DNA from 3 places in the Priestia sp. JNUCC 25 genome. Region 3 is predicted to be linked to each of the others. Evidence: predicted binding sites of a transcription regulator. Region 3 holds the regulator's gene; each other region holds the start of a gene.

What was found. The regulator LexA, encoded in region 3, represses DNA repair genes until DNA is damaged. The targets are predictions, from matches to a motif close to CGAACATATGTTCG.
Region 1: the regulator LexA is predicted to act here: its motif matches at 5,992-6,005, upstream of uvrB (excinuclease ABC subunit UvrB).
Region 2: the regulator LexA is predicted to act here: its motif matches at 8,580-8,593, upstream of JNUCC25_RS09440 (Y-family DNA polymerase).

Annotation. Positions count from the first base shown of each region.
Region 1 is NZ_CM132211.1:4,846,795-4,857,790, forward strand. It holds gene JNUCC25_RS25500 (DUF4097 family beta strand repeat-containing protein) at 1-623, opposite strand, end outside; gene JNUCC25_RS25505 (hypothetical protein) at 663-974, opposite strand; gene uvrA (excinuclease ABC subunit UvrA) at 1,062-3,938, opposite strand; gene uvrB (excinuclease ABC subunit UvrB) at 3,945-5,924, opposite strand; gene JNUCC25_RS25520 (sigma-54 interaction domain-containing protein) at 6,260-7,921, shown strand; gene pruA (L-glutamate gamma-semialdehyde dehydrogenase) at 7,987-9,558, opposite strand; gene JNUCC25_RS25530 (proline dehydrogenase family protein) at 9,586-10,500, opposite strand; gene JNUCC25_RS25535 (DUF2198 family protein) at 10,816-10,996, opposite strand, start outside.
Region 2 is NZ_CM132211.1:1,850,243-1,861,238, forward strand. It holds gene JNUCC25_RS09390 (anti sigma factor C-terminal domain-containing protein) at 1-20, opposite strand, end outside; gene JNUCC25_RS09395 (RNA polymerase sigma factor) at 4-510, opposite strand; gene JNUCC25_RS09400 (DUF418 domain-containing protein) at 962-2,182, shown strand; gene JNUCC25_RS09405 (hypothetical protein) at 2,942-3,421, shown strand; gene JNUCC25_RS09410 (Imm8 family immunity protein) at 3,564-3,899, shown strand; gene JNUCC25_RS09415 (CPCC family cysteine-rich protein) at 3,960-4,316, shown strand; gene JNUCC25_RS09420 (DUF5412 family protein) at 4,376-4,750, shown strand; gene JNUCC25_RS09425 (hypothetical protein) at 4,797-5,396, shown strand; gene brnQ (branched-chain amino acid transport system II carrier protein) at 6,119-7,471, opposite strand; gene JNUCC25_RS09435 (hypothetical protein) at 8,242-8,484, opposite strand; gene JNUCC25_RS09440 (Y-family DNA polymerase) at 8,638-9,903, shown strand; gene JNUCC25_RS09445 (YolD-like family protein) at 9,918-10,250, shown strand; gene JNUCC25_RS09450 (SMI1/KNR4 family protein) at 10,372-10,887, shown strand; gene JNUCC25_RS09455 (SMI1/KNR4 family protein) at 10,901-10,996, shown strand, end outside.
Region 3 is NZ_CM132211.1:3,894,984-3,905,979, reverse strand. It holds gene glnA (type I glutamate--ammonia ligase) at 1-441, shown strand, start outside; gene JNUCC25_RS20570 (N-acetylmuramoyl-L-alanine amidase) at 1,181-2,215, shown strand; cyclic di-AMP (ydaO/yuaA leader) riboswitch at 2,407-2,548, shown strand; gene JNUCC25_RS20565 (APC family permease) at 2,711-4,537, shown strand; gene JNUCC25_RS20560 (cation diffusion facilitator family transporter) at 4,646-5,623, shown strand; partial or broken gene JNUCC25_RS20555 (glycosyltransferase) at 5,662-6,216, opposite strand; gene JNUCC25_RS20550 (magnesium transporter CorA family protein) at 6,249-7,694, opposite strand; gene lexA (transcriptional repressor LexA) at 7,906-8,523, opposite strand; gene yneA (cell division suppressor protein YneA) at 8,670-8,999, shown strand; gene JNUCC25_RS20535 (YneB family resolvase-like protein) at 9,053-9,721, shown strand; gene JNUCC25_RS20530 (DUF896 domain-containing protein) at 9,791-10,021, shown strand; gene tkt (transketolase) at 10,189-10,996, shown strand, end outside.

The DNA.
Region 1 (10,996 bases), 950 kb from region 3:
TCTCGTACGCTTAGTCTTTCCCCATCGATTGAACCATTAAACATACGGAGCTTGACGCGTTCATATTCCATTTCTGGAATATAAATAATCGCCTTCACCTTCATTTGTTTTTGCTGAATTGCAAAGCGCAATTTGCCATTTTCAATGGAAAATGCCGTATGCTGCAAGAAAGTGCGGCGCGCTTCATCCGAATTCTCTACTTTGTAGATAGCAGCTTCACATTCTATTCGTACTTCTGTACTTCCCCAAGGGCGGAGTTGGACGCTTCCATTTGCTAAATCTACGTCAATCTCTTGAATATATGCTTCTGATTGTTGAAAGATGTGCTGAACGTCAATCGAAGGCCCAAAGTTAAAATCTAAATCTCCTTCTTTTACTTTTTTTACCGTTTGATCTACAAATGTAAATAATTTTTCCTTTAAAGAGCTTTGAGATGATTTAGAAGCGTACGTTTTTTTCTGTTTTCCTCCTACATAAGGGGATAGCTCAGCTTTATCAGGCGTAGCATAGGAAGAATCATTAGCTGAGTCTTTTTCCAGTGAATTTAGCAAAGTTAAAGCCTCATCCACGCTAAGTTTTCCTTCTTCTACCATCTGTAAAATTTGTTTGCGCTTTTCACTCATACGTTCCATCTCCTCTTTACGTTTTAGTCATTTAACTTTCTACCTGCTTAATATTTGTATCCCTTTTACAATATTCCATACAAACACAACAACATTAACTAAAGAAACAACAACTAAAGCTACAATTAAAAGAATAAATACCGTTCCACTAGAGCCAGTAAGAGCAGGAAGCAAGAAAAATAAGAATAAGATCGCTGTAGCGATAGGTAATAAATGTGACAAAAATGCAGTTTTTGCATGTTTCTTTACTTCTATGTTATGAACAACAAAATAAATAATAATAGGTAATAAAAATGGTGCAAAGAAAACGCTAAAATAATTTAAGGAAGATAGTATGCGATTTCCTTCCATAATAATCAGCTCCTTATATCATGTATTACGGTTTAATGAGTTAAAAAGTTTCATTCTTTATAAAAAAGACACCAATGCTGGTGTCTTTTAACGAGTTAATGCCTCTGCTTTTTCAACTTTTTTCTCCATACGCTTACGGTCACGTTCTAAAATTGGCTTCAAATAATGACCCGTATAGGATTCTTTTACTTTTGACACTTCTTCCGGCGTACCCGCAGCCACAATTTGTCCGCCTTTATCTCCGCCTTCAGGTCCTAAATCAAGCAGGTAATCAGCAGCTTTGATGACGTCTAAATTATGTTCGATCACTAGAACCGTATCTCCATTTTCAACTAAACGCTGGAGCACTTTTAATAATCGTGCAATATCATCGACATGAAGACCGGTAGTCGGTTCGTCTAAAATGTACAGCGTTCTTCCTGTTGAGCGGCGGTGAAGCTCTGAAGCTAACTTTACACGCTGTGCCTCTCCACCAGATAAAGTAGTAGCCGGCTGTCCAAGCGTGATATAGCCAAGTCCTACATCGTAAATTGTCTGCAGCTTGCGCTTAATCTTTGGAATGTTTTCAAAGAAGTAAAGCGCGTCTTCAACGGTCATATCCAATACATCTGAAATGTTTTGATCTTTGTATTTCACTTCTAAAGTTTCACGGTTGTATCGTTTGCCGTGGCAGACTTCACAAGGGACGTATACATCTGGCAAGAAATGCATTTCAATTTTAATAATACCGTCTCCTCGACAAGCTTCACAGCGGCCGCCTTTCACGTTAAAGCTAAAACGACCTTTTTTATATCCACGCACTTTTGCTTCGTTTGTTTGGGCAAATACATCTCTGATGTCATCGAATACACCTGTATACGTTGCAGGGTTCGAACGAGGCGTACGGCCTATGGGAGACTGATCAATATCAATGACTTTATCTAAGTGTTCAATGCCTTTGATTTCTTTATGTTCTCCTGCTTTGCTTTTTGCTTTATGCAGCTTTTGCGCCAATGATTTATGAAGGATATCATTTACAAGCGTACTCTTACCTGATCCAGATACACCTGTAACAGCCGTGAACATACCTAACGGAAGCTTTGCTTTTACATTTTTTAAATTGTTTTCTTTTGCTCCTATAATTTCAATCATTCGATCTTTATCTATTGACCGTCTTTCCGCTGGAAGAGGAATAAACTTCTCTCCTGATAGATATTGACCCGTTAAAGAGTTTTCATCCTCCATCACTTCCTGAGGCGTACCTTGAGAAACAACAGCACCCCCGTGTACGCCAGCTCCTGGTCCGATATCAATTAAATAATCAGCTGCCATCATCGTATCTTCGTCATGTTCTACAACAATCAACGTATTTCCAATATCGCGCATATCTTGCATCGTGCGAATTAAGCGATCATTGTCACGTTGATGAAGACCGATAGAAGGTTCATCTAAAATATAAAGAACCCCCGTCAAACGAGAACCAATTTGAGTAGCTAAACGAATCCGCTGTGCTTCTCCTCCTGAGAGAGTTCCAGCAGAGCGGTTTAATGTTAAGTAATCAAGTCCCACGTTAATGAGAAAGCTTAGACGCTCACGAATTTCACGCAGTATCATATCCGCAATCTTCATGTCTTTTTCAGATAGGCTGAGACTTTCAAAAAAATCATATGCTTCTTTTACCGAGAAGCGGGTTGTATCTCCTATATGCTTTTCGTCAATAAGCACCGCTAAGCTTTCACGTTTTAAGCGATTTCCTTTACATTTTGGACAAGCTTGCTGAGCCATGTACTTTTCCATTTGCTCACGGATATAATCTGAACTTGTTTCATGATAACGGCGCTCTACGTTCCGAAGCACGCCTTCAAATTCGATATGATTTTCTCTTACTTGGCCAAAATCATTTTCATAGCGAAAGTAAATTTTTTCTTTACCGCTGCCATATAATACTTTATCAAATAAATGTTCCGGGATATCTCGCACCGGCACGTCCATATCGATGCCGTAATGTGTACATACGGCTTCAAGCAGCTGCGGATAGTATTGAGAACTTGTTGGCTCCCAAGGTGCAATTGCGTGCTGATGAAGCGTTAAGTCATAGTTAGGAATAACTAAATCTTTATCCACTTCCAATTTCGTTCCTAACCCGTCACACGTTGGACACGCCCCGTACGGACTATTAAATGAAAACATGCGGGGCTCAAGTTCTCCAATGGAGAAACCACATTTTGGACAAGCATGATGCTCACTAAAAAGCAGTTCTTCTTCACCTATCACATCAATAATTACTTTCCCTTCTCCAAGGCGAAGAGCTGATTCCAAAGAGTCCGACAAACGAGCGGCTACACCTTCTTTTACAACAACGCGATCAATCACTACTTCAATGGAGTGCTTTTTGTTTTTTTCCAGTTCAATTTCTTCTGTTATTTCACGCATTTCTCCGTCTACTCGAATGCGAACGTACCCTTCCTTTTTAATATCTTCTAACACTTTTACATGGGTACCTTTTCGTCCAGATACCACAGGTGCCAGTACTTGAAGTTTTGTGCGTTCAGGGTATTCTAAAATTCTATCTACCATTTGCTCAATCGTTTGAGATGTAATTTCAATTCCATGATTAGGACAAATCGGCTTTCCTACACGAGCAAACAAAAGGCGTAAATAGTCATAGATTTCCGTCACAGTTCCGACGGTTGAACGAGGGTTTCGGCTCGTTGTTTTTTGATCGATTGAAATAGCAGGCGACAATCCTTCGATCGAATCTACATCCGGCTTATCCATTTGACCTAAAAACTGTCTTGCATATGCCGAAAGCGACTCGACATAACGTCTTTGTCCTTCTGCATAGATTGTATCGAAAGCCAAAGAAGATTTACCAGAACCTGATAACCCTGTTAACACCACTAATTTGTCTCGTGGGATTTCAATATCGATATTTTTCAAATTGTGGGCTCGTGCACCTTTTACCACGATTTTTTCCATCGCCATGTTTTGTCACCCTTCCGCTTTTAATTCTAGAATCAAGTCACGAAGCTCAGCTGCGCGTTCAAAGTTAAGCGCTTTGGCTGCTTCTTTCATTTCTTGTTCCATTTCTTCTACGAGCTTTGCTTTTTCTTTTTTGTTGAGCTTATCAAATGCCGGTGCTTCTTCATACGTTTCTGTATCTTCTGCTACTACTGTTGCACGAATTGAGCCTCGAACTTCTTTTTGAATCGTTGTTGGTGTAATACCATGCTCTTCATTGTAAGCTTCTTGAATACTTCTACGACGCTTGGTCTCATTGATAGCAATGTCCATGGAGTTTGTGATGCGATCTGCATACATAATGACATGTCCATTAGCATTTCGCGCAGCACGTCCGATGGTTTGAATAAGCGATCGTTCTGAACGCAAGAATCCTTCTTTATCCGCGTCTAATATGGTTACTAACGAAACTTCCGGAATATCTAAACCTTCACGAAGTAAGTTAATTCCTACAAGCACATCGTACTTTCCAAGCCGCAGCTCTCGGATAATTTCAATACGCTCGAGCGTCTTCACTTCAGAGTGAAGATATTGAACTTTAATGCCGATTTCTTTTAAGTAGTTCGTTAAATCCTCAGACATTTTCTTTGTTAACGTCGTAACGAGTACTCGTTCATTTCGCTTAATCCGGTCATGAATTTCTCCAATTAAATCATCAATCTGCCCTTCAATTGGTCGAACTTCAATATTTGGATCCAATAATCCCGTTGGACGGATAATTTGTTCAATCACATCAGGTGCCTTCTCAAGTTCATAAGGACCTGGTGTTGCGGAAACATGAACAATTTGGTTAATATGCTGTTCAAATTCATCAAATTTAAGCGGGCGGTTATCTAATGCGGATGGCAAGCGGAAACCATGGTCCACTAACACTTGTTTACGCGCTTGGTCTCCATTGTACATTCCTCTAACTTGAGGAATCGTAACGTGTGATTCATCCACAACAAGAAGGAAATCTTCCGGGAAGAAGTCCAGCAGTGTATAAGGTGTAGAACCAGCGGGACGAAGCGTTAAATGACGAGAGTAGTTCTCGATTCCCGAACAAAAGCCCATTTCTCTCATCATTTCTAGGTCGTAGCGCGTGCGCTGCTCCAAGCGCTGCGCTTCTAAAAGCTTGCCTGCTTCTTTTAGCTTCTCTAGCTGTTCTTCTAGTTCTTTTTCAATATTTTGAATGGCAACACGCATTTTTTCTTCTCTCGTGACAAAGTGAGATGCCGGGAAGATAGCTACATGTTCACGATCACCAATGATTTCTCCTGTTAGAGCGTCAACTTCTCGGATGCGGTCAATTTCATCGCCGAAAAACTCGACGCGAATACAGTGTTCATCTCGAGACACAGGGAAAATCTCCACAACATCACCGCGAACGCGAAACGTTCCGCGCTTAAAGTCAATATCATTTCTTTCGTACTGTACATCTACTAGCGTACGAAGCAGCTGATTGCGCTCTTTTTCCATTCCTACTCGAAGAGATACGACCATTTCTTTGTATTCTTCCGGAGACCCTAAGCCATAAATACAGGATACGCTGGCAATAATAATGACATCTTTTCGTTCAAAAAGAGAAGAAGTTGCCGAGTGACGAAGTTTATCAATTTCATCATTAATGCTCGCATCTTTTTCAATAAATGTATCTGTTTGAGGTACATAGGCTTCAGGCTGATAGTAATCGTAGTAACTGACAAAGTATTCGACTGCATTATTAGGAAAAAACTCTTTAAACTCACTGTACAATTGACCAGCAAGCGTTTTGTTATGAGCCATAATTAGTGTCGGCTTATTTATTTCCTTAATAACATTAGACATGGTGAAGGTTTTTCCCGTTCCTGTAGCACCTAACAAAACTTGATGCTGCTTACCTTCTTTAATTCCTTTCACAATCTTTTCAATTGCCTTTGGCTGATCACCTTGCGGTTGATATGGGGATACTAATTCAAACTGATCTTTCAAATGAAGGCCTCCGTTTCTATTTTCTTGTTTTATCTATTTTTATTACGATATGTAAAAACCGAAAACACGAACTGATATTCGTATTTTATCACTTTATAATCATAAATGAAACTAGTGAGTATTAATCTTATATAGTGTTTGTTTGTTTTTATTTTTTACCCTGTTACTTTATTACCCACTAAATTCTTATACTACCCTTTTCGAAGGGAATACAACTCTTTAGATGAAAGCAACAAAAGAAAGTAAGCTGCGTTATTGTTTGAAAAAGATAGGCTTTTGCGCCAATTTCTAAATTATGATACAGTATAAAAAATATGTACTGAGAGGGGTTTAGTATGGCAAGCGTTGATCAAGTTCTTATAAATAACTCCTTTACAACAGTTGAAGAATCAACTTCTTTAGCTAAAGTGAAATCTGAACTTTCAAACTATGACTTCGTTGTAGTCACAGCAAATACCTTTTATGTAATACACAAAGATGAACGATACCTTTTAACAGGTCATGACAGGGCATCTTCCATAAAGAAAGTAATAGCGGATACAAATTGGCCTTCATCTTCTACTTCTACATTAGCCAATTTACAAGCCAACACAAACTGGAACAGACCAGTCCTCATTCAAGCAGAAAACCAAGAAACCACAATAGGACTTGTAACACCTTCACAGTGGATTACACATTTGCATAGCCAAAATGAGATATTAGCTTCCTATTTTGATACATTGGCAGAAACCATTAATGATGCAGTGACAGCGGTCGATAATGAAGGAAATGTAATCTTGTGGAATACTGCTGCGGAACATACGTATAAGATTCAGAGAGATGATATTATTGGTAGAAAAATCGGAGAGCATTTCAAAGATGAATCCATCATTCTACATACGATTCTAAATGAAGGGCGCCCTGTTCGCGGAACGTATCATCGTCCTAATGAACAAACTCACGTGCTCATCAATGCATCTCCTATTATAAGAAACAATCGAGTCATAGGTGGAGTCGCAACTGAACATGACATTACCAATATTGTAAGATTAAATGAAGAAATTGATGTGTCTCTTCTCATTCCGAAAGATAATCCATTTTCTTCTTTCGCGGGTATCAGTCCTGAAATTAAGCAAGCCGTTGACATTGCCAAAAAAGTGGCATCTACAGATATGCCTATTTTATTAACAGGAGAACCTGGTTCTGGGAAAGAAATGCTGGCTCAGGCCATCCACTACGGGGGATCCAAACATAAAGAACCTTTTTTATCTTTAAATTGCGCCACTATTCCATCGGGACTCCTGGAAATTGAGCTCTTTGGTCATCAAAAAGATGTCTTTTCAGAAGATCCAACGACCATTGCGGGAAAACTGGAGCAGGCTCATAACGGGACGTTATTTATTGAAGAAATTGATAAAATGCCTCTTGAAATTCAAGTGAAGTTTCTCCGTTACTTGGAAGAACGATCCTTTTATCACGTTGGAGGCACGGAAGAAATTCAAGTCCAAACCCGAATTGTAGCCTCTACCACGACGCCTTTGGAAGAGTTGCTAAAAGCCGGTGAATTCCATGAAAATCTTTACTATTTGCTGACCGTCATCAACATTATTATTCCGCCGCTTCGAGACCATAAAGAAGACATCGAAGCATTGACTCAGCAATTTGTACAGGAATTTAGTAAAAAGTATAAAAAGAAGGCTCCTTTCATCAGCTCTGAAGTTCTCGAAGCCTTTATGCAATACGACTGGCCAGGCAATATTCGCGAGCTGAGAAATACGATTGAACGAATGATTTTTCTAAGTGATCAGTCATTGATTACCCTTACGCACCTTCCTGACAACCTGAAGGATGCAAGTTCTTTCACAGAAGTTCAAAAAGAGGAAGATTCTCTTCAAGAAGCTAGGCTAATAGAAGAGACTCTTCAAAAAACCTATGGAAACAAAAGTGCAGCAGCAGATCTGCTTGGCATTTCACGCGGCACCCTTTATAACAAAATCAAAGAATATGGATTAAACTAATCAAAAAATTCGACACAAGCATTTTTAGCTTCGTGTCGAATTTTTTGATTTCCTTTAGACTGAACTTATTTCTGTTTTCTCGCTGTCATCTTCCCTTGTGTAAATAATAGAAGATAATCATACCCTCCGGCTTTCGAGTCCGTTCCGGACATATTAAAACCTCCAAAAGGGTGAACGCCAACTAATGCTCCTGTACATTTTTTGTTAATATATAAGTTACCGCAGTGCATAGTAGCTAACGCCCTTTGAATTCTCTCTTCGTTTTCAGAGAAAAAAGCTCCCGTCAAACCGTAGTCAGTTTCATTGCAAATCTCAATGGCTTCTTCCCAGTTAGCTGCTTTTGTCAACGCAAGGACTGGTCCAAAAATCTCTTCTTGCATAATTCGTGCTTTTGAATCCACATCTTTGAATACTGTAGGCTCTATATAGTAGCCATTTCCAGGAGCTTTAGCTCCCCCGGCAATAAGCTTTCCTTCCTCTTTGCCAATTTCAATGTAGGCTAATACTTTTTCATACGCTTTTTGATCAATAACAGGCCCCATAGAAGGATTGTCTTCAGGCAGTCCGACGGTTAATTCTTTTGTTAATGCGGCTACCTTTTGGGCAATCTCTTCATAAACAGATTCTACAACAATCGCTCGAGAGCCAGCAGAACACTTTTGTCCTTGAAATCCAAACGCAGATGCTACGATCGCTTGCGCTGCTGCATCTAAATCTGCCGTTTCATCTACCACAACGCCATCTTTTCCTCCCATTTCAGCAATGACGCGTTTCAGCCAAATTTGTCCAGACTGTACTTTTGAGGCACGTTCATAAATGCGACATCCTACTTCTCTTGATCCCGTAAAAGAAATAAAACGAGTTTGAGGATGTTCGACTAAATATTCTCCAACTTCTATGCCATCTCCAGGGATAAAATTCAGAACACCAGACGGAAGACCGACTTCTTCCATTAATTGAACAAATTTCGCAGCAATAACCGGTGCAGAATCAGCTGGCTTTAAAATAACCGCATTTCCAGATACAATTCCCGCTACAGTCGTTCCAGCCATGATGGCAAGCGGAAAATTAAAAGGTGAAATGACTACTCCTACGCCTAAAGGAATATACGTCATCTCTGTTGTTTCACCTTCTACCGGCGTTAAAGGTTGATGCTCATTCGTTTCACTTAAACGAATCATTTCTCGCGCATAAAATTCCATAAAGTCAATAGCTTCCGCGGTATCCGCATCAGCTTCTGCCCAGTTTTTCCCCACTTCATAAACGAGCATGGCAGAAAATTCATACTTTCTTTCTCTCATCAGCTCTGCTGCTTTGAATAAATAATCAGCACGTTCAGCAGGCGGGACGTTCTTCCATAATTGAAATGCTGCTAACGCTTCTTGCATTGCCTGCTCAGCATAAGCCTTAGTGCCACGGCTTACTCTACCAATCACTTCATCTACCTTTCCCGGGTTCGTAGAGACAATCACTTCTTCTGTTGAGATTTTATCTTTTCCAATCGTGAGAGGATATGTTTGTCCCAGTTCTTTTTTCACTTTCACTAACGCCGCTTGCATCGCTTGTTTATTCTCTTCTAACGAAAAATCAGTAAACGGTTCATTTTTAAAAACTGAGATTTTTGTACTTACTGTCATTTCAACCAGTCCCCTTTAATTAGAAATTTATTTCGCGAAGTTTTTCAGCACAAACCATACGTTGGCGGGACGCTCGGCTAGGCGTCTCATGAAATACCCAAACCAATCAATGCCGTAAGGAACATAAACCCTGACTTTATATCCTTCTTTTACTAGACGGTCCTGCAGCTCTACACAAATTCCATAAAGCATTTGGAACTCAAATTGGTCATTTGAAATACCATTTTCTCTTACTAATCGTTTTGTGTACTGAATCATTTCTTCATCATGACTTGCTACAGCTGTATAGTGCCCATTTAATAAATGCATTTTAATGATTTTTTTATAGTTTTCATCTACGTCTTTCTTTTCCGGAAATGATACTTCTGGTGATTCTTTATAAGCTCCTTTTACTAGACGTAAATTGGCTTGATATTGATGTAAGTCATTCATATCTTGTTCTGTACGATAAAGATACGCTTGAATCACAATTCCAACATTATCGAATTCTTTGCGTAATTCTTTATACATATCAAGGGAGATTTGGCAGTGCAAGTAGTCTTCCATATCAATTCGAACAAAAATATTATTCATCCTGGCCGTGTGTAGAATTCTGCGCATATTTTCCATACAAAGCTCTTTGCTAATATCCAATCCTAAAGAAGTCATCTTTAATGATAAATTTGATTGAACGCCCGATTCTGCAATGGCTTCTAGTGCCTGAATGCACATGGCAGTAGACAACCTGGCCTCCTCTTCTGTAAAAACAAATTCTCCTAAATGATCGAGTGTAACAACTTTCCCACTATTGTTAAGCTCCTTGGATGTTTGAATTGCTGATTCGGTTGAGTCTCCAGCAACAAAACGAGCTGCCCCCATCCTCAATCCATACTTTTTAGCTAATTTGTTCATTGAATGATTTTTGCCAAGCGACTGAAACATCGTTCTCATTAATACTTCCATTAATCCTAAACCTCCTTTTATTTTTAAAAAACAAAAATAAACTAAATTTTCAGATTAATAATTTTATTTTTCTATACCCTTCTCACATTTCTGTACACTTATTTAAATAGATTTATACACAAGTGTTTAAAATATTTTATACATAAACATATTTGTCTAATTAATTTGATTATACTCGTTCATTAAATGAACCGAAACAATATTGTTATAAGTTCTAACTCATTTTTTTACATAAAAAAGCTCTCCACGTTGTGTAGAGAGCTTTTGTGTACAGTTTAATAATAAGCGATTAACTTATCATCAAAGCAACAATCTTTATTTTCCAGCAGCTAACATGCTTTTTGCATATATAAAACCGATGGCTGCTGAAAGTAAATCTATTAAAATAATAAGCGGATAATCTGCGTACCCTTTATATACAGAAACAGCTATCAACAAAAGCGTCAGCGCTGTGGCAACATATAAGTTATATGTTACTCTAGCAAACAGAACAAGC
Region 2 (10,996 bases), 2.0 Mb from region 3:
TCATCATTCGTTTTTTTCATTACATTCTCTCCTATACATCTCTTTAAATGTTTTTCTAGCACGAGCTAAATACGTTTTCACGGCTTCAGGTTTCATATCTACATATTCCGCAATTTGTTTATAAGACCACTCTAGCTCGTACTTTAAAAGAAGTAGTTGCTTAAAGGTGGGAGACACCTTTTGAAGTATGCTTCTTACTAGAAGCTGATTTTCTTGTACAATCATCATCTCTTCAATTAATCGTTCATTGGTAATAAGGTAATCCTCTACTACCACGTACTGAGATTTTTTTTTCTTTCGACAGTAATCGTAATATAAGTTTATAGCTACTTTAAAAAGCCATGATTTATATCTATCGGTATCAATCGATTCAAGATGAAGAAGTAGTTTACAAACAGCTTCTTGAACAATATCTTTAGCTGTTTCTTGGTTTGCGCCTTGTTTGATTAAATATAAGTAAAGTTGATTCATGACAATTTTTAATTGATCGTTTGATAACCGATTTTTCAAGTGTTTTTTCCTCCTTCCTGTCTTATAACGTATGAAAAGTGAAAAAGTATACAATCATTTCATATTTTTCTATAAAAAAGAAAAGTAATTGCTTTTTAGGCAATTACTTTTCTTAAAAACTCAATTTAGTTAACATAAAACGGATTTTCGGGACCCTTTAAAACAAAAGGAGAAAAAAATTCATATATTGATATAAACATTGATATATATATATATATATATATGTTTATGAGGCTTACTAAGAGGAGAGAATGACTGATATGCAAATGGATTTTAACTATTATAAGGTGTTGTTTTTCAAAAAATTAAGGATTAAAAACAACACAAATACAAAGTTAAAAGATACAATTGTTTGTAATTTAAAGTGATGGATTTTCAAAAATTTGATCTTATTTTATAAAGATTGTATAAATAAAACTATTAATATTTCCATTCGAAAGTGGTGAATAATTTGAATGACCTTTACACAGGTCCTATAACTATAAATGAGAGAATATCCAGTTTAGATATTCTACGTGGTATTGCTTTATTCGGAATTTTAACAATTAATATCGCATCGTTTACACCTGGTGGGCCTCCTGGTTTTACCCATAGTCCCAATAGTGTTGATAATTGGATAACGACATTTTTGTTATTATTTGTAGAATCAAAGTTTTTTACGCTATTTTCTTTTTTGTTTGGATTAGGATTTTCGATTCAATTAATTCGTGCAAAACAACGCGGTGATGGGTTTGCACTTCGTTTTAGCCGAAGGTTAGGAGCATTATTTATATTTGGTCTCTTACATATCGTCTTATTATGGGATGGAGATATATTAGTGGTATATGCAATAGTAGGGTTTATCTTATTATTATTTCGAAACTGTAAGGAGAAAACATTACTGAAATGGACCGGTATGCTATTACTTATTCCTAACGTTATTGTAATCATTGGATTCAGTAGTATTGAGATTCTTCGTAGTATGTCACAGTATGCAAATCAATTTCAACAATTCGATATTTCATTTGTGAATGCATTTAAAAATGGACAACAAGATACTTATCAAATTCTGAGCTCTGGTAGTTTCGCTGAACTTATTTCTTCTAGAGTAACTGGATATATAGAGGTATTTCCTCTTCTATTATCACGAGTTCCAACAATATTAGCAATGTTTTTATTAGGTTTTTATGTAGGCAAAAAAGATATTTTACGAAATATCTCACGCTATCAATCTCTACTGAAAAGACTAAGTCGTTGGGGAATTGGAATAGGTTTAACTACTAACATTATTATCATAATATTAACCAAAGTACTTCCTCCTATTCCAGGAGTTGTTATCCTTCTTTTAAATCAAACACTAACAGGACCTATACTTTCTCTTAGTTTTTCAGCTGTTATTGTACTTGGATTGCAAAACAATAAAGTAAAATATCTATTATCTCCATTTTCGAATATAGGACGAATAGCTTTAACAAACTACATTCTACAATCAGTATTGTATTCGTTTATTTTTTATAGTTATGGTCTAGGTCTTTCAGGGGAAATTGGTACATGGCAAGCATTAATTGTAGCGATTATATTTTTTGTGTTACAAATATGTTTGAGCAATATTTGGTTAAAACACTTTCGTTTTGGACCACTAGAATGGATATGGAAGAGCATTTCTTATTGGAAGATGCACTCGATTAAATAAAAAATATCTCCAAATTCGTTTAGGAGATATTTGAAAGAGATTTGAATAGTTTCTTCTATTCTTGCGCTGTATATCGTATGCAAACGTAGTTACCATAATGGATTTTATAGGAATAAAAGTATTTTAATGTTTATATATAAGTGGTTTAATAGAACAAGTAAATATTTCAGAACAAGAAAGTGAGAACAAATGGACTTTATTTTTAACTTTATAGGTAATTTTTTTGAAGCATTAATTATAATTTGGCTTGTTTCGTTTGCATTAGAGAAACTTAATGGCTATCGGATAGAAAAGAAAGCTAAATTAAAATTAATTCTTAAACTCTCAATTATAGGAAGTATTATCGTTTCAATAATTGACTTATTTTGATATGCATATCATATACAGAGTTAGTTAACATAATCACTCTTTCCGGTACACATCACAAAAAAGAACCCGTATGGCAGAAGGACTCTGACAAGGGTTCTTTTTCCGGAGTATGCAGCTTTTTATACATCCTTGATTTATCAACGCTTTCTCAGTAGGTGGTTGAGAAACTAATGTATAAGAAGTGCACCTTTTATACATATGCTAGTTCTTTAAAATATATTATTCTTGTTGAAAATATGTTATTATGTGTCTGCACATGCATTTTATAGTAAAAAGCCACCTGTCCTGCAAATACTGGGTGGCTTTTTATTTTGCTTTTTTAATAGAAGTTAAGTTTCCTATAGAGTATAATTATGTAATATTTTTATAGATTTAGGAGAGTGTACGGTATTGAATTCTTGGAGAGTAACAAAGTATAACCCTTTACATAGAAGCAACGAGGGAAGTTACCTTTATGATGATTGGACTTCTTTTCATGAAGTAGGAAACAAGCTTAGCTTATCCGATTATTTAAGAATAGAAGGAGCTTATATTCACGCGATTGTAGCTTTTATGAACGATATGAACATTAATACAGTTTATATACATGCTTTAGAGCTTTCCTCAAATGAAATACAAAACCAACATGTATCTGACTTCACGTCAAACCTATGGATTGGAAAAGGGATTTCAATTGAAGAAGTTAAAGAATTAGCTAAACTAACCCTAAGAGAGGCAGTTTGGTGTAAATTAGGGATTAAAAATCTCTTTTTTATTCATTTCGGATACGACTATTACATGTATATAGGTGCAAATAGCAATTGCCACGGAGCTCGTAAAAGCGTTAAATCATTGGGGTTATATGTAGAAGAATTCGAGTCACCTTATTAAAACAATTCATATCTATATTCGGTACTTCATTTGTTAAATGGGCGGAGGAAAACTTTAATCAGTAGTTATTTTAGGAGCTCAGAGCTTAATAAGGTAAGTATAACAGTAGCTAAAAATATAGATAGGGGAATGATAGATATTGGTGACACTACATTTATATGATTTAACAATTATAGATGATGAATGGGGAGAGAATCATAACGATTTTTACGTCAAATTAGAAGCTGACATTGGAATAAAAGGACATAAAAGCCCAATAGAAGTATTTTCAATATATGTTAAGAGCCCCTATAGACTAAGTTCAATGCTAAAAGACCAAGAAATCGAAACAGGCAGAGGCTTATTTATTATGAATGACTTTAATATTAAGGCTGTAGAAGATCGATTTAAGAAATTACTCCTACATTGCAGCAGACCAAGTTGGGAAGAATGCTTACTTGCAGTTAGTAGATACGCTATTAGAGGGTGTGAAACGTAAAGTTCGGATAAAGTGGGGATTGTAGCAACCCCCTAATTAAAAAGGAGAACAAACTTTTAAATGAAACGCGTGCAATGTCCATGTTGTAAATACTTAACTTTAGAAAATAAAGGCGAATTTGAAATTTGTATTCTATGTAATTGGGAAGACGATGGCCAGGATGACCCTTATGCTGATGAAATTTTTGGAGGGTCAAACGGAGAATATTCTTTAACGCAGGGACGAAAAAACTTTCAAAGTCATGGTGTTATGTATGACACCATGGAAAAGAATCCGTCAGTTAAAGAGAAGCATATAAAGAAATTATTAATAAGTGCTTTTGAAAAGTTAAATCCCGATCAATCAAGTAACAATGAAGAAATTTGGAGAGAGATAAAACACTATGAAAATTTCTTACTAAATGAACGAGGTTTTTGAAAATAATTGTAAAAGGAAAGAAAAATGAAACTATAATGTAATCTAAATAGGAGCTAGAAGTGAAAAAAAGATATATAAGGTTACTAAGTGTATTAAGTACTTTGATGGTTATAGGATTTATTTGGTGGTTCCTCTTTGCACCTAGTTATCTTCAATTTGTACCAAAGGGAGAATATCCTTCACAAAGTACTTCACCTAAAGGTGATTATATTGTGAAAATTTATCGTTCAAATGGTGGCGCCACCACTCCCTTCGCTATAAGGGGAGAATTAATCAATACAAACAAAACTTTCAACAAAAGAAAAAATATCTATTGGAACTATCCTCAAGAAACAGCTACAGTAAAGTGGATAAATAACGAAACAATTGAAATTAGTGGTCATACATTAAACGTTAAAAAGGATACGGTTAATGCTAATGACATAGATAATTAAAATCTATTTTCAAACAATCAAGGGCAATGAGAAGGAGGAGAAAACGATGATTGATAATAGGGTCTTGAAGATAAAAAATCATGAAATAGACGATTCTTTATCTGAACTTACAGATACAAAAATTTTGCTGAATTTTCAGCAAGCAATTACAAGCTTATACCCACATCTAGTACCTATACATGCCCATGCTTATTATGCTTGGGACGATATTGTCATGCCCTTGTTTTATGAAATGGTTTATAAGACTTTTACTTATAAATACGGTATCGAGATTGAGCCAGATGAAACACATACCTATATGTTTAGTTTAAAATACTATCAAGGTATCCATCATATTGAATGTTTTCCGAAAACATCATCTTTTAAAGGCATATTAGATAATGAGTATTTTGAAGTTAACGAAGAGGACTTAAAAGGAAAAAGGCTTATTTTTAAGTCTTTTGGAGATAGTATTCACTGTTTAACAACTGGTTTGGATATTGAAAATGCTCATGCTGTCAATTTTGAGTTAGTTGAAATAGATGTTGTATGCGGTCAATCCAATAGCATTACAGATATTCATGGATGTACTACATTTTTCATTCATAAAGACGATATAGAATTTGTATTTATTGCTGAGACCTTCAACCAAAAGTTACAAAAATAAAAAGAAGTGTAGAACTTTTTTTGTTATCATAACAAATTGGAAAAGAATTAAACTAAAAGTCCGTAAAAGTATACCTTTACGGACTTTTCTATTATATAGAAAACCTATCATTTCCATCGTTCGTTTAAATTAAAAAACGAATTACGAACGTCTTTTGAAAACTCTACACTTTTACGAACATTTTTTTAGAATGATATAGATATAAGTTTAAAATAAGTATAAAAATGGTAAGAGGACTTACCTAAATATGTAATAAGAGCTTTTAAATAAATGACTGAATTATTCTTAGATTAATTTATAATTAATTTCAAAAAGCTAAGATCTTTAAGAGATTTGATTGATCTTTACAAAAAAGGGGGATATAGAAGCTTGTTTATGTCTAAAAGCAGAAATCTAATAATATTTTATCAAAAACATATATAATAAAAGCAACGCGTAAAAAGAGTCTTTTACTTCGTATAGTAAAAGACTCTTTTTACATTTGCTTTATTATTTAAGAGAATTTTTAAGTGATTCATCTTCTTCGATTAAATTTTCTTTAATCTTATCTAAATACTAACGCATCCATACAACTATAATTTTGTGACGTTTTCTCCATAGTTATATTCCTTATTTAGAAGTTAATTGAAGCTTCATTTTATACTAAGTACCAAATAGTAATAAAAGTAGGCTTCAAAGTGTTCATCTAAATGCTTTAATTTATCCAGAGAATTAAAGTAAATTTATTTATTTAACCTTGTTGATTTAGAAGTAAATTGCTCTTTATTTTTAAACAAGTTAACTCCATAACCTGCAAGACCTCCAATAATCGCAGGGAATATCCAACCTAATCCAATATGGTAAAGAGGAAGATAGTAAGTAAATAATTGGTCAATACCAGGGATGTGTAAGCCAAAATCATTTAATCCATCTACCAGGCTTACAACAAATGTTAAGAATAGGCTACCTTGGTATACCTCAGCACATCCTTTAAATAAAGAATGAAGGAAAGTCAAAAAGATTAGAACAATTGCTAATGGATAGAGAACTGTTAAAACAGGTACTGAAAAAGAAATTAAATGATTTAATCCAACATTTGCGATGATTGCGCTAAACACGGATAAGCTAATCGCAATTTTCTTATAAGAAATAGAAGGTAATAATTTATGGAAATAAGAAGAGCATGAAGTAATAAGCCCTACGCTAGTTGTCAGACAAGCTACTGTGATCATTAAGCCTAGTAGTAATCCTCCATATTCTCCAAAATAATAATCAGAAACTTTCGCTAACACCGTACCACCATTATCTAAATGCCCAAGCTTTTCTACACTTGAAGCGCCCATGTATGAAAGGGCAGAATAGATAGTTGCAAGAATAATAGCAGCAATTCCCGTAGCTTTTAGGCAAACAGTTATAATTTGCTTCTTTGTTTTAGCGCCTTTCTCTTTAATTGCATTGATAATAATGATTCCGAAAACGAAAGATGCAAGAGTATCCATTGTGAGATATCCTTCTTGGAACCCATTAAAAAAAGAGTTTGTTACATATTTTTCTGTGGGTGCTTGAAATTTTCCAATAGGATGAATAAAAGCAACTAGAACTAAAATTCCAATGAATGTTAATTTAATTGGCGTTAAGAATTTTCCAACAATATCGACAATTTTCGCAGGATTGAGAGAAAAAAAGCATGTAATACTGAAAAATATAATAGTAAATACGAGTAAAGCTATAGAACTAGAGCTTTCAGAAATGAAAGGTTTAAGTCCGATTTCAAAAGAGACGTTACCTGTTCGTGGGATAGCAAATAAAGGTCCAATAGCTAGATAAAGAACAGTTGTAAATACTAAACCAAAGATAGGATGTACGCGACTTGCTAATGATTGTAAATCTTCCTTTCCGGAGAATCCAAAAGCTAGTACACCAAGTAAAGGCAAGCCTACTCCAGTAACTAAAAAACCCGCATTTGCTGACCAGATATTTGCTCCCGCTGACTGGCCAAGCATAGCAGGGAATATTAAATTTCCAGCTCCAAAAAATAATGCAAATAACATTAAACCAATGATTACTATAAAAGAAAACGGTACTTTGTTTGACAAGGTGAAACCCCCATTAATAATATTCTTCATAAAAAATTAAATTTTCAGACAACTTAAATTGCAAATAACTTATCTTTTTTGTATTATAAACAGTCAAATTACATATTTCAATATAAAAAATAAACTTTTTTGATAAAATTTAAAAAATTATCAATTTTCCGTTCATTATCCATTATTAAAATAAAAATAATATTAAAAACCCAGATTTTTATTCAAAATGCGTACGTTAAGTAGGTTAATAACGGTATTATTTTTAAAAAATTATAAATCATATTCAAATCGCGTATATTATCCTTTTAATTAATTTGATTGAATGATATGCAATTAAGTCAAGAAAGTTTGTAAATATAGTACTACGAAACTTATAAAACTTTTTAATATGAGCTAAACATCTAAAAGGAAAAAGTAGTTGATTTATTACTTCAAGAAATGGAGCGTTCTAAGTCTTATAAAGAACGCTTACTTTTATCTCCTGAGCTAGTGATTTGACAATCAACAGCTTATCTCTAAACAAAGTACTTTTCTAATGTAAAATTACTGTCTAGAATCAAAAATGTTTCTGTTTCCTTTGAATCATTATCTTATGGTACCCCACTCAAGCAGTCAGAGGATAAGTAATAATGACCATCTTTTCTTTTTTAAAATATGTCATAAATTTTATATATACTGAAAAGACCTTATTAACAAATTAATTAAGGTCTTTTTATCTTTATTGCTTATTACGATTAAATTGAATGATATATATTACCTTAAAAGCACTTTATTTAACCTTATCTTTTTCTTTTGAAGCCAAAACTCCCCATATAAGCTATTACTAAGCAGATAACAGCAGCAATACTAATTTTTATGTAAGAAACCTCTAAAGCCCAAGGACCATATTTCTTTATATTTAAACGATACATAGACCACCACTGTCCATTTTCACCTTTAAAAAATGAGAAGATAATCCATAAAAGAACTAAAAACAAAAACCATGATAAAAAGATAATATAATTAGGCATTTTTCTATTCATAGGTCACCCCTCCATTCTTCCGATTTATATGCGATGTTCTTTTCTCTTATTAGAGTAACAATAATCGGGAAAAATTTAGAGTTTTTATTGAATAAAGAACGTTTGTTCGTATATAATAGAGAACAAACGTTCTTTATTTGAGGAGTTATTCCAATGGATTATGAATATCTACCAAACAGAGTCATTATTTGTATTGATATGAAAGCATTCTTTGCTTCTGTTTCATGCGTGATACGTAGGCTAGATCCATTAAAAACAAAGTTGGCAGTTGTAGGAGATACAAAGCGGTCGGGATCAGTTGTGTTAGCTGCCACACCCTTATTAAAGAAAGAAGGAATCAAAACAGGCAGCCGTCTTTTCGACATTCCTAGAAGGAAAGATATCCACGTCGTAAACCCATCCATGGAAAGGTATGTCAAGGCTTCGAACTATGTTTCTAGTTTAGTATTACAGTATGTGGCTCCTGAGGATTTTCATGCGTATAGCATTGATGAGTTGTTTATTGATGCCACAGCTTCTTTGCATTTATTCGCTCGCACACCAGAAGAATTAGCCCATAAAATCATCAACGAGATTTATCGTAAAACACGGCTGACAGCTACTGCAGGCATAGGTCCGAATCTCTTACTGGCTAAGGTGAGCTTAGATCATGAGGCCAAGAATAGCCCAACAGGGGTAGCTTATTGGCGATACGAAGATATTCCTTTTAAATTATGGTCGATTCACCCAATGAAGGATTTCTGGGGAATCTCATCCGCTACGGAAAGGCGCTTAAATCGTTTGGGCATTCACTCCATCAAAGAACTCGCTCTTTCTTCAAAAGAGATGTTACAAAAAGAGTTTGGCATCTTGGGAGAAGAACTCCACCAACATGCAAACGGAATTGATTTTAGTCGCATTTCTAACGTGTATATTCCGAGCTCTCGATCATTCGGGAAGAGTCAAATTCTGTTTCAAGACTATACAAATCGAAAAGAAGTGGAATTGCTGCTATTAGAGCTGTTAGACGATGTGTGCTTTCGTTTACGTATGCATCAAGTCGTGGCACAAACTATCCATTTATCCATTGGATATAGCAAACAAACAGGTGGGGGCTTCTCAAGGCAAAAGAAAATGGGAAGAGCTTCGAATTTAAGCCAAGATATTTTCCCTTATTGTTTAACGATTTTACATACGTTTGATAGCGGAATGCCAATTCGTTCTATTGGGATTTCATTATCGAACACCCTTATTCAAGAAGAGGAGCAAATGAGTTTATTTGAAGATATTGACCAGCGCGAAAGAGCCTATGCACTTGCTAAAACGATTGATGAAATACGGATGCGTTATGGGAAGAATAGTGTTTTGCGAGCTTCAAGCCATCTCGAGCATTCAACAGCTCGTTATCGAAACGGCCTTTTAGGAGGTCATAAAGCATAAAGGAGGAAGATGATATGCAAAACAGAGGAATGAAAAAATGGCGACCATTCGCCACTATGCCAGAGCAATACAGAGGATTACAAGAAGTTATAAAAAAGCAATCAGAAATACCTCAACCTTTTTTAACAGAAGATCAAATGGAACAAGTTAATTTTACCTTGATCGAAGCTCTTCATACACATAAAAAAGTATACCTTACGTATTACAACCACGGGCAATGTATAACGGAAACAGGAGTTATTCAATTTGTAGATTCCCTTGGAGGTTTATTTGTATTTATAGATGAAGGATGTAAGCAAACGAACAAAATGAGGTTAAGCGAGCTAATTGATGTTCGTTTCATGTAGTAGAAAATAATAAAACAGTTTATTTACATAAGATTTCCATACATAATTAGTATAAGTTTAAAAAGTATCTAATCATTTTTCATAGATTCATTTAATGACGTTATATAAGGAGGCTCCTAATATGAAGCAGGTTTGGAATGAGTTTGAACAGTGGTTGAAGACAAATCGACCAAAAGCAGTAGGAACACTTAACGAAGCAGCTGGTGAATCAGAAATTGCAGCGGTTGAACAAAAGATGGGACTAACATTTCCCAAAAACCTTAAAGACTGGTTAATGATACATAATGGACAGCGTGATGAATATATAGCAGTTATTGAAAATTATACTCTATTACCTTTAGAGGAGATTCTGTATACGTGGCAAACATTAAAAGAGCTTTTAGACGGAGGAGAATTTGAAGATTTTCCAGAAATTGAACCTATTGGGCCAGTAAAAAAAGAATTTTGGTGGAACCCACGTTGGATTTCGATTGCCACGAATGGGGGAGGAGATGATATTTGTATAGACTTGGATCCTGATGAAGGAGGGAAAATTGGCCAAATTATCACCTTTTGGCACGATTGGGAACAGCGTGAAGTAATAGCAGACAGCTTAGAAGAATGGGTAACAGCCACGATAAGTCATACAGATCATTAAAGGGGAGAAGCAAATGATAAAACCTGATATAGAGAAAATCTATAAAATTCTTAAAGAACTTCCAGGTACGTCAGTGAAAGTAGAATTTGAAGATGAAGTGGGAGAAACT
Region 3 (10,996 bases):
CTAGTGCCTGGATATGAGGCTCCTTGTTATGTTGCATGGTCTGCTCGCAACCGTAGCCCATTAATCCGTATTCCAGCTTCTCGCGGCGTAGGAACTCGTGTTGAGGTACGTAGCGTAGACCCAGCTGCTAACCCATATTTAGCAATGGCTGTTCTATTAAAAGCTGGTTTAGATGGAATCAAGAACAACCTTGAAGCTCCAAAACCTATCGATCGTAATATCTATGTAATGACAAAAGAAGAGCGTATTGAAGAAGGTATCGTAGATTTACCTGCAACATTAGCTCAAGCTTTAGATAGCTTCCAATCAAACGAAGTTATGGTTTCTGCATTAGGTGAACACTTAGCAGAGCACTTCGTTGAAGCGAAAGAAATCGAATGGGATATGTTCCGTACACAAGTTCATCCTTGGGAACGTGACCAATACATGAGCCAATATTAATTCCTAAAAGTCCGAGAGATCGTTTATACGTTCTCTCGGACTTTTTTGTTTTTCATAATGAATAATATTCTGCATGCGTATATTAAATATCGAACTAAGCTGTTCATAAAACAAGTATAGCTGCCTGTCGTATAATTTACGGGAGGCTTTTTATTGTTTTGTTATATACAGGAAAGAATTTGGTTATATGAATTAAAAAGGATAATCTTTTTGTCTCATTGAATCTATATGTAAAAGTAGTGTATAACAGATAGAGAGATTGTTTATGTGTTCACTCTGCACTGTATTTCAGTATAACTTCAGAGAATTTTCAGCCAGGCACAGTATCGATAGAAAATACTGTTGGAGAGGAATGTAAGGAAAATGAAAGAAGGAAATTTCTTTAAAGGTTTGGTCATAGGAATTTTAATAAGCATTCCAATTTGGATTATTCTCATTGTTGTAGGTGTTCTTCTTTTTAAATAGGCTTATGACGATAATAGAATAGACAAAACTTTCCTTGCAGTGTATACTTTAAATGAAAATGATAATTATTATCATTTAATCAACGAATCAACACTCTGCATATAGCTGTCACTCCTTGAGAGCTATCCTTATTCAGTATTCTGTCTATAAAGCAGAATAACCCGTTGCCATTGGGCAGCGGGTCTTTTTTTTAGTGATTTTTCACCTGCTAGGCTAGTATACGTAGCACTTTTTGCCCCCTTGCATATGTTAACAATAAGGAGGGACAAGTAATATGAAAAAAATCTATCTTGATGCAGGACATGGTGGGGCAGATGCAGGAGCAGTTGGAGCGAATGGACTGTATGAAAAAAACTTAGTTTTAAAAATTCAACAATATTTAATAAGCTATTTAAATAGCACCTACAGTGACTTTACGATTAAAACCACTCGTACCACAGATACTTTTTTATCGTTATCTCAGCGCGCTTCTCAAGCTAATTCGTGGGGAGCAGATGCATTTATGTCTATTCACGTAAATGCCGGTGGAGGAACAGGGTACGAAGATTATGTTTACAGAAGCGCTAGCAATGCCAGTAAAACGTTTCAATCAATTGTCCACGGCCAAGTACAGCCAACGCTGCTATCGTATAATCATCCGAATCGCGGTCGAAAGTCAGCCAATTATGCGGTGCTTCGCTTAACAAATATGCCCGCAGTACTAACTGAAATAGCTTTTATTGATAACCGCACCGATGCAGCACTTCTCCAAAACGAAGCTTTTTTAAAAAGCATGGGTGAATCGTATGCAAAAGGAATTGCCGTCTATTTGAATTTACCCCGTCGTGCAGTTCCAAACCCAAATCCAACACCAACACCAAATCCATCACCTTCTGAACCAGGTACAAAAACGTATACGATCAAGCAAGGAGATACGCTGTACAGTATTGCACAGAAGTACAATATAACAGTACAAGCGCTTCAAGAAGCGAATACAGGGCTTTCTGATCCTTTAACACTACAGGTTGGAAAAACAATTGTTATTCCTTCAGGGACTTCACCAAACCCATCTCCAACACCACCTGCTGAACAATATCCACTTCCCAATGGAATTTTAAAGCAAGGTGATTCTGGAGAAGCCGTGAAACAGCTTCAAAGAGCATTAAACGCAGTTAATTTTAAAGTAGGGTCAGTAGACGGAATATATGGAGTTCAAACGAAAGATGCAGTAAGACGTTTTCAGCTTGTGTATCTTCCTTATGATGTAGATGGCATTTATGGTCCTCAAACGAAAAACAAGCTAGCAGCCGTTTTAAAAGCAAAAAGTTAAAGCAAAAAGGTCTTCTGTAAGCGAGCAGAAGGCCTTTTGTTTTTCTGTTAAAAGCGCCTTAAGTACTATTTTATGGTTTACGTAAAATAATGCTTTACAAACCATTTGTACGGGAGTATATTATCTAAGAACAAAGGATAGTTATGAAAGAAACATGTTATCGATCATACCCTTTAACCGAAAATTATATTGACCTGTTATCGCTTAATTCGTCAGAAGTGGGGGACCCAAATTTGTGCATTGTCACTTGGGGTGAATCCTTTTTTAAAAGGTAGGGCTACTCTCATAGCCCGAATCCGACAGCTAACCCCATAAGCGTTTTGGAGAGGAGGTTTAAGCTGTGTAAAAACGCTGAGAACCCTTAGTGTTTTTTTTGTGCGCTTTTTTAACATAAAAAGGTATTTTTTAGGAATGATATCACTTGTTCGTGAACTTGTAACGGAGCTTAGCAATGAATAGTAAATAGTAGCTAGGCAATCATCGGAGGGAAATTGCGTGAACTATTCAGTTCTCAAAAGATTATTGATTGGAAAGCCGCTTAAAACAAAAGAGTTAGGCGATCAAAAGCTTAGTAAGCTTAAAGCACTGGCTATTTTATCTTCAGATGCCTTATCTTCAGTGGCTTATGGAACAGAACAAATTTTGATTGTACTTGCAACAGTCGGCGTCCTTGCCTATTGGTATTCGATTCCAATTGCGATTGGGGTATTGGTACTCCTGACGGCTTTAATTCTTTCATATCGTCAAATTATTTATGCGTATCCGCAAGGCGGAGGAGCTTATATTGTTTCGAAAACCAATTTAGGAGAAAATCCTGGGCTTATCGCTGGGGGGTCACTGTTAGTAGATTATATTTTAACAGTTGCCGTGAGTGTTTCAGCAGGAACCGATGCTTTAACTTCGGCTTTTCCAACGCTGCATCATTACAATGTAGTAATTGCGTGTTTGCTGGTGATTTTTATTACCGTTTTAAATTTACGTGGTGTAACAGAATCCGCTTCTGTATTAGCTTATCCGGTTTATTTATTTGTTATTGCTCTTATTTTGTTAATAGCGGTAGGCTTGTTTAAAATAGCGACAGGTCAAGTTTCACCTGAGCTTCATCCATCTCTCGGTACAGTAGTGCCAGGTATTAGTTTGTTTTTATTATTAAAAGCTTTTTCGTCAGGCTGTTCGGCATTGACAGGTGTAGAAGCTATTTCAAATGCAGTGCCTAACTTTAAAGAGCCAGGTGCAAAAAATGCTGTTCATACATTAATGCTGATGGGCGGTATTTTAGCCGTTTTATTTTCGGGCATCACGTTTTTAGCTTATTGGCTTGGCATTTCTCCAAAAGCAGATGAAACGGTTGTATCACAAATTGCATCGAGTGTGTTTGGACGAAATGGATTTTATTATTTTATTCAAGGCACAACAGCTCTAATTCTAGTGCTAGCAGCGAATACGGGCTTTTCAGCTTTCCCTTTGCTGGCTGTCAACTTATCGTCTGATAAATACATGCCAAGAATGTTTCAAATTCGTGGCGATCGACTAGGCTATTCAAATGGAATTGTGACCCTTGGAATTGCTTCTATTGTCTTAATTGTAGCTTTTAAAGGAGCGACTGAACAATTAATCCCTCTTTATGCAGTTGGAGTGTTCATTCCATTCACGCTTTCTCAAACAGGCATGATTGTCAAATGGCTTAGAGAAAAGCCGGCCGGCTGGCAAGGAAAGCTAATCATTAACTTAATTGGTGCGCTTATTACCTTAACTGTGCTAATCATTTTGTTTACAACGAAGTTTTCACAAGTATGGTCCGTGCTCATTTTCTTACCGGTTATTGTCTATATTTTTCATCGCATTCATACGCATTATGAAGCGGTAGGAGAGCAGCTTCGCATTAAGCAAGGAGAAAAGATTGGAAAGCTTGAAGGAAGTGTGGTCATTGTTCCTGTAGCAGGAATGACAAAGGTAGTAGAAAATTCATTAAATTATGCAAGAACGATTGGCGATACCGTTATTGCAGTGCATGTGGCCTTTGATCGAGAAAGCGAAAAGAGAATGGAAGAGAAGTGGGAGAAGTGGCAGCCTGATATTCGTATTGTTACGTTTCATTCTCAATACCGCAGCTTAGTGCGGCCGCTGTTTCGATTCATTGATATGGCCGAGGAAAAAGCGCGGGAAAACAATATGGCTATTACGGTCGTTATTCCACAATTCATTACGAAAAAAAGCTGGCAAAATATCCTTCACAATCAGTCCAGTCTGCTGTTAAAAGCACATTTGCTTTACCGTAAAAACGTAATCGTTACAACTGTACCGTACCGTTTTAAAAAATAATGAAACATGACTAAAAACCTCCAACTTGTATGTTGGAGGTTTTTAATTTTTAAATTCACATACACTAACCGTAATCGAATCTCATAAAGGCGCAAACGGAGGGATTGTATGAGTGAATTAATTAAGTTATTGCGAAAAGGAAATAAATCGGCCATGATGGCCGCTATAGTGAATACTATTATTTCCATTATTAAAGGGATTGCTTTCGCTTTAACAGGGAATGTAGCGATGTTTGCTGAAACGATGCACAGCTTAGGGGATGCAGCAAATCAGTTTTTTGTTTTTATAGGTTCGGCATTAAGTAAAAAAGCCCCGACCAAACGATTTCCAAACGGATTTGGCCGATTGGTTAATCTTGTTCTATTAGGAGCGGTTCTTGTAGTAGGAATTATGGCGTTTGAAACGATTAAAGAAGGATATCACCACATTCTTCATCCGACGAAGTCTTCAGGCTTTATTTTAAATATTGCAGTACTTGGCATCTCGGTGTTACTTGAAATGTTTGTTCTATTTAAGGCAATGAAAGAAATTTTGCACGATGTGGGGATAAACCCTGCAGAAACAAATGTTTTTGCGCAAAGCTTTGTTCATTTAAAGAAAGCCAAGCCAGCAACTAAACTTGTTTTTATGGAAGATCTGGTAGCTACTGGAGGAGGCGTATTGGCTTTAATCGCCGTTTTTATTTCGCGATTTACGCCTTTTCATCAAGCTGAAGGAATTGCTTCTATTTTAATTGGTCTTATGATGTTTTTTGTAGTAGGACGAGTCTTTTTAGATAATGCTGCTGGAGCGCTTGGCGAAGCGGATAAAGAAATGGAAATGAAAATTGGCGCGATTGTCATGCAAGATGTACAAGTGCGTGATATTCAAACGTTAATGGTGATGAAAGAAGGAGAAGAGCTTCACGTTGAATTAAAAGTAGAAATTGATCCTGTTTTAACAGTGGCAGAAGCTGATGATATTAAAGATCGTCTGGAAAATCGTATTTTACAGGAAAAAGGAGTAACGGATGTCATTATTGAATTTGATGAAGATGATGGAATTCCGGACTGGGTGCCAAGTGATTTACAGCTTCAAAAAGAATAAAAACAAGGAAGAAAACAGCTGTTTTCTTCCTTGTTTTTTTAGCTATATACTTTTTCACGTACGTTTGGAGAATCTGTTGAAGCTTTCGAGAAGTTAACGGTTTCACGTACAACGTAAATAGGTCTATTTTTACTTTCATCGTAAATTCTTGCGATGTATTGTCCGACTAGTCCTAAGCCAAGTAGCTGAATACCGCTAAAGAAGGTGATAGCTACCATAATAGAAGTCCAGCCAGGCTGAATGTTTTTACCTATCAGCCAAACAACAATCGAATAACTTAAAACTAAAAGTGATACAAAAACCGATAACCAGCCAATAACCATTACTAAACGCAAAGGCTTCGTTGAAAACCCAATAATTCCATCTGAAGCAAACTTGATCATCTTTTTTAAAAGATATTTTGTTTCACCAGCAAAGCGTTCATCGCGCTCATATTCTACATATGTTTGCCTGAAGCCAATCCAAGACATCATTCCTCGTACAAAACGATTGCGTTCAGTCATTTTTTTGAATACATCCGCTACTTTTCGGTCGATAATACGAAAATCTCCCGTGTCTTTACGGATTTCGATATCGGACATATAATTTAAAAAGCTGTTTGCATCCATACGTATGCGAACAGCTTTTATGTTTTAAACCGATCTTTTAATAAATTCCATAGGGAACTCACTCCGAGACTAATGCTGATCAGAATTCCTGATAGAGCTACTATTAAAGCGATATATTCAAAGATAGAAAACTGCTTCATACTATCCCAATGGATGTTTCCCTTTAGTTTGCTAATAACTAAATTCATTCCGTAAATACCGGAAAGAACCGTGTAAATCGTTAAAATTAATAATAAGTAATTGTGACGCTTGGCTGCGATTTTCTCTTGATTTTGGTACAAAGTACCAAGGGTTTCTTTGACTTCTTGATAAAGAGAATTGATATGAAAGATTTTTTTAAAGAGCTCAGAAAACTCTTGACCTTCTGTGCGAGAGCTAATTTCTAAAAACAAATATTTACCTGAAAACACGGTAATAGAGCGGATTAGTCGTTCAATGCCCTCTGAATTTTTATGAAACGTGAGCTGAGAATATTCATAAGATAGTTTTAGCAACACGATTTTATAGAAAAAATGTAAAAATAAATTATAGTAATGCTGGCCAAATAGATGATTCATCAAAAGCTGATCCGTTTTAGAGTCTGTCGATTTAGAAATACACGAAAACACATGGTCTGTTATGACGTAATAGGTTTCAGGAGCCCATCTGGAATACACGTGTTTAGTATTATACGTTTTAATATACTCATGATTGTGTGCAGAAATAAACGCTTTCCCGCCAGGCGTATAGCTATTTAGCTGTCCAGTACGAAATAAAGTTGTGGAATTAATCTCTTGCTCTTGATTTACCGTTACATAACTTAACACAAACATCCGTTCATCGATAAAATAAGGAAGGCTCCCAACGTGCTGTTCACGTGTGGCTTCTTTCTTGATGTGTTCGTTCAAAAATGGCGCGAGCTGTGAAAAAATATAATCTTGCACTTTGCTATAGCGATGATGTTCATAGGTAATGGTGGATCCATGCTCTTCAGCAAGCTTCGGTTCTAATACACGAAAATGATTCATGAACTCTAAAATATCATCATAGGTGTAATGATTATGGCTCATCTCAGTGCGAATGGTCATGACGCCAATTTCAAAAGGACATAAAAAAACATCCACAGACAGCACGTTGCTAGACACGGTGGTGGAGGAAGTGTGTAACGTAATGGCATGGTCTATTTTTTTTGAAAATCTAAGCAACCCTTCTTTTTCGCACGAGTCAGGGAATAGAATGCATTCAATGTAAGGAAGAAAATATTGATCCAGGCTATCATGAGATACGTAATATTGTTCTCCGTAGTATTCTTTTTCTAAATGTTTGTTTTGAATGGAAAAAAACTCGAACAAATTTGCTTCCAGTGCATGAACAAGCTGCTCTTTATTTTTTCGGTCAAAGGAAAAAGGAAAAAGAAACATGTTCATTGCTTTGGTAGGTACAATGGTTTGAAATGGTTCTGTTTTCCTTAGTGTATTGGTCATAAACTACATCCTTTTTATAGTCGGTTGTATTTCCTTGTAAGAGTCGAGGAAATGCAGATAGAAAGTAAAGGGTAAAACAAGCTTTATAAAAACCGTTCTACCTGCCTGCGATGATTCAACGTATCATTTATAATATGCCAATTTTTTTAGAAAACAAACGTAAAAAAACCAACTAACATCATGATTAGTTGGTTTTACATACAGTGTCTGATTAGTGAATAGTGCGATATACACCAGTTACTTTTCCTAAAATCGTTACGTGGCGAAGAATAATAGGCGCCATCGTTGAATTTTCAGGCTGTAAACGAACGAAATTTTCTTCTTTAAAGAAGCGTTTTACCGTTGCTTCGTTGTCTTCGGTCATAGCGACCACAATATCTCCATTATTAGCTGTTTGCTGCTGACGTACGATTACCATATCGCCATCTAGAATACCTGCTTCAATCATACTTTCTCCCATAATTTCAAGCATAAATACATGATCATCTGGAGAAACGAATTTATCTGGAAGAGGGAAATATTCTTCCACATTTTCAACGGCTGTTATAGGAAGCCCCGCTGTTACTTTACCAATAACAGGAACATTAATGACATTGCTTTTAGGGATGTTTACTTCGTCTAGTTGAAGAACTTCGATTGCTCTCGGTTTTGTTGGATCTCTGCGAATTAACCCTTTGCTTTCTAAACGAGCTAAATGCCCGTGTACAGTGGAGCTAGAGGCTAATCCTACCGCTTCCCCAATCTCGCGAACAGAAGGCGGATAACCTTTTAATTTTACTTCGTGCTTAATAAAATCTAGTATGTCTTGTTGACGTTTTGATAGCTTCATATTTTTCACCTCGATTTTAGCTATTCTTTAGGTGAATTATACCACGTGATGTGTCAATATACAAACATAAGTTCGAAGAATTCCATTGACAGAAACAAATGTTCTCACTAAAATAAGAACATATATTCTGATAGGGGGATCATAATATGCAACAATTCTTACATTCTATGAAACATTACGCTATTTTTTTTGCAGTTATCGCTGCACTTACATATGTATTGACGCTGGTTTTAGGAGCGGATAAAGTAGATTTAGACAAATATTCAACGGTTACTATTACAAAAGGAGATACGCTTTGGGACTTGTCCAACAAGTATCATAATCACCATCATTTGACCACCAATGAATTTGTCAAATGGGTTGAAGACGTCAATGATTTAAACTCAGACACTGCCCAGTCTTTATCTCCTGGAGATAAATTATATATTCCTGTTTTAAAAAAAGAGTTACATAATCAAGTGGCAATTGAACAGTAGTGTGTAACGGCCGTTCCTGAATATTGTTAGAAGCCGAAAAGGTCGTGATAAAAGTGGATGCCATTATTTATTGCCGTGTCAGTACGGATAAAAAAACCCAAGAAACATCTTTACAGCGCCAGCAAGAAGAATTAAAAAAGCTTGCTGATCTTCACCATCTAAAGGTGAAAAAAGTCGTGATGGAAAAAGCAAGCGGATATGATGTAGACAGAGAGGGGATTTTGGATGTTCTTCATACAATGAAAGAAGAGAAAATATCTGTGCTGCTCATTCAAGACGAAACACGATTAGGCAGAGGAAACGCCCGAATTGCGCTGCTTCATGCTTTTCATAAAGAAAATGCTACAATCTATACGATTAGTCATCAAGGCCAGCTTCAGCTTTCAGAATCTGACTCAATGGTGTTAGATATTATTAGCTTAGTGGAAGAGCATCAGCGGAAATTACATAATGCTAAAATTAAAAGAGGAATGAAAAGAGCCGTAGAAAACGGTTATCGTCCGCAGCAAAATTTAAAAAATCAAGGAGTTAACTCGGGAAGAGAAAAAAAAGAAGCGCCGATTGAAGAAATTGTCCGCCTTCGTCATAACGGCTTAACCTTTGCTGAAATTTCAGTTACGCTAAAAGGTTTTGGTTATAATATTTCAAAAGCGACGGTACATCGTCGCTATCAAGAGTACCAAGACAGTGCTCAATCTCTTGATAAAACGAAAGAGATTTAGTAAGATGACTACATGTTGCCGGAACGGTTCGGTAATTTTAATTATTGATTATAAGGAGATAGGTTTTATATGCTATCAAAAGATAAACTTGCTCGTATTAATGCTCTTTCAAAAAAGGCAAAGGCTGAAGGGCTGACAGAATCTGAAGCGAAAGAACAGCAAGAGCTACGTCAGGAATATTTAAAAGTTTTCCGACAATCTATGACAAATCACCTTCATACGATTAAAGTTGTGGACGAAGAAGGTAAAGATGTTACGCCTAAGAAGTTAAAAGAGAGTAAAAAGAAGCGTCTTCACTGAGACGTTCTAGTAAAACTAGAGGGAGAGTTCCCTCTAGTTTTTTGTATAATTTTAATAAGGCACACAAAAACTGTGAAAGTGGAAATTTTTTTGGTTCAAGTATTGTACAAATAAGCAAATCATTAGTATGATAACATATGTACATAGTTTTGAAAGGAATGAAGAGTATGACACAACGTATTGAAGATCTTTCGATTGCAACAATTCGTACTTTATCAATCGATGCGATTGAAAAAGCAAATTCAGGTCACCCAGGTATGCCAATGGGAGCTGCTCCAATGGCATATACATTGTGGACAAAATTTATGAACATCAATCCAAAGAATCCAAACTGGTTCAACCGTGACCGCTTTGTATTATCAGCAGGACACGGATCGGCACTATTATACAGCTTGCTTCATTTAGCTGGATATGACTTATCAATTGAAGACCTTAAAAACTTCCGTCAATGGGGAAGTAAAACACCAGGTCATCCAGAGTTCGGTCATACAGCAGGTGTTGATGCAACAACCGGCCCACTAGGACAAGGTATTGCAATGGCTGTTGGTAAAGCAATGGCAGAACGTCATTTAGCTGAAACATACAACAAAGAAGGTTTAGAAATTGTAGACCACTTTACGTATGGTATTTGTGGTGACGGAGACTTAATGGAAGGTGTATCTGCTGAAGCAGCTTCATTAGCGGCACACTTAAAATTAGGACGTTTAGTTGTTTTATACGATTCAAATGATATTTCTTTAGACGGAGATTTAGATCGCTCGTTCTCTGAGAACGTAGAAGATCGTTTCAAAGCTTACGGATGGCAAGTAATCCGCGTTGAAGACGGCAATGACTTGACAGCGATTGCAAACGCGATTGAAGAAGCAAAAGGCGATTTAACACGCCCAACGCTAATTGAAGTAAAAACAACAATCGGATTTGGTTCTCCAAACCACGCGGGTACTTCTGGCGTGCACGGTTCTCCATTAGGTTCCG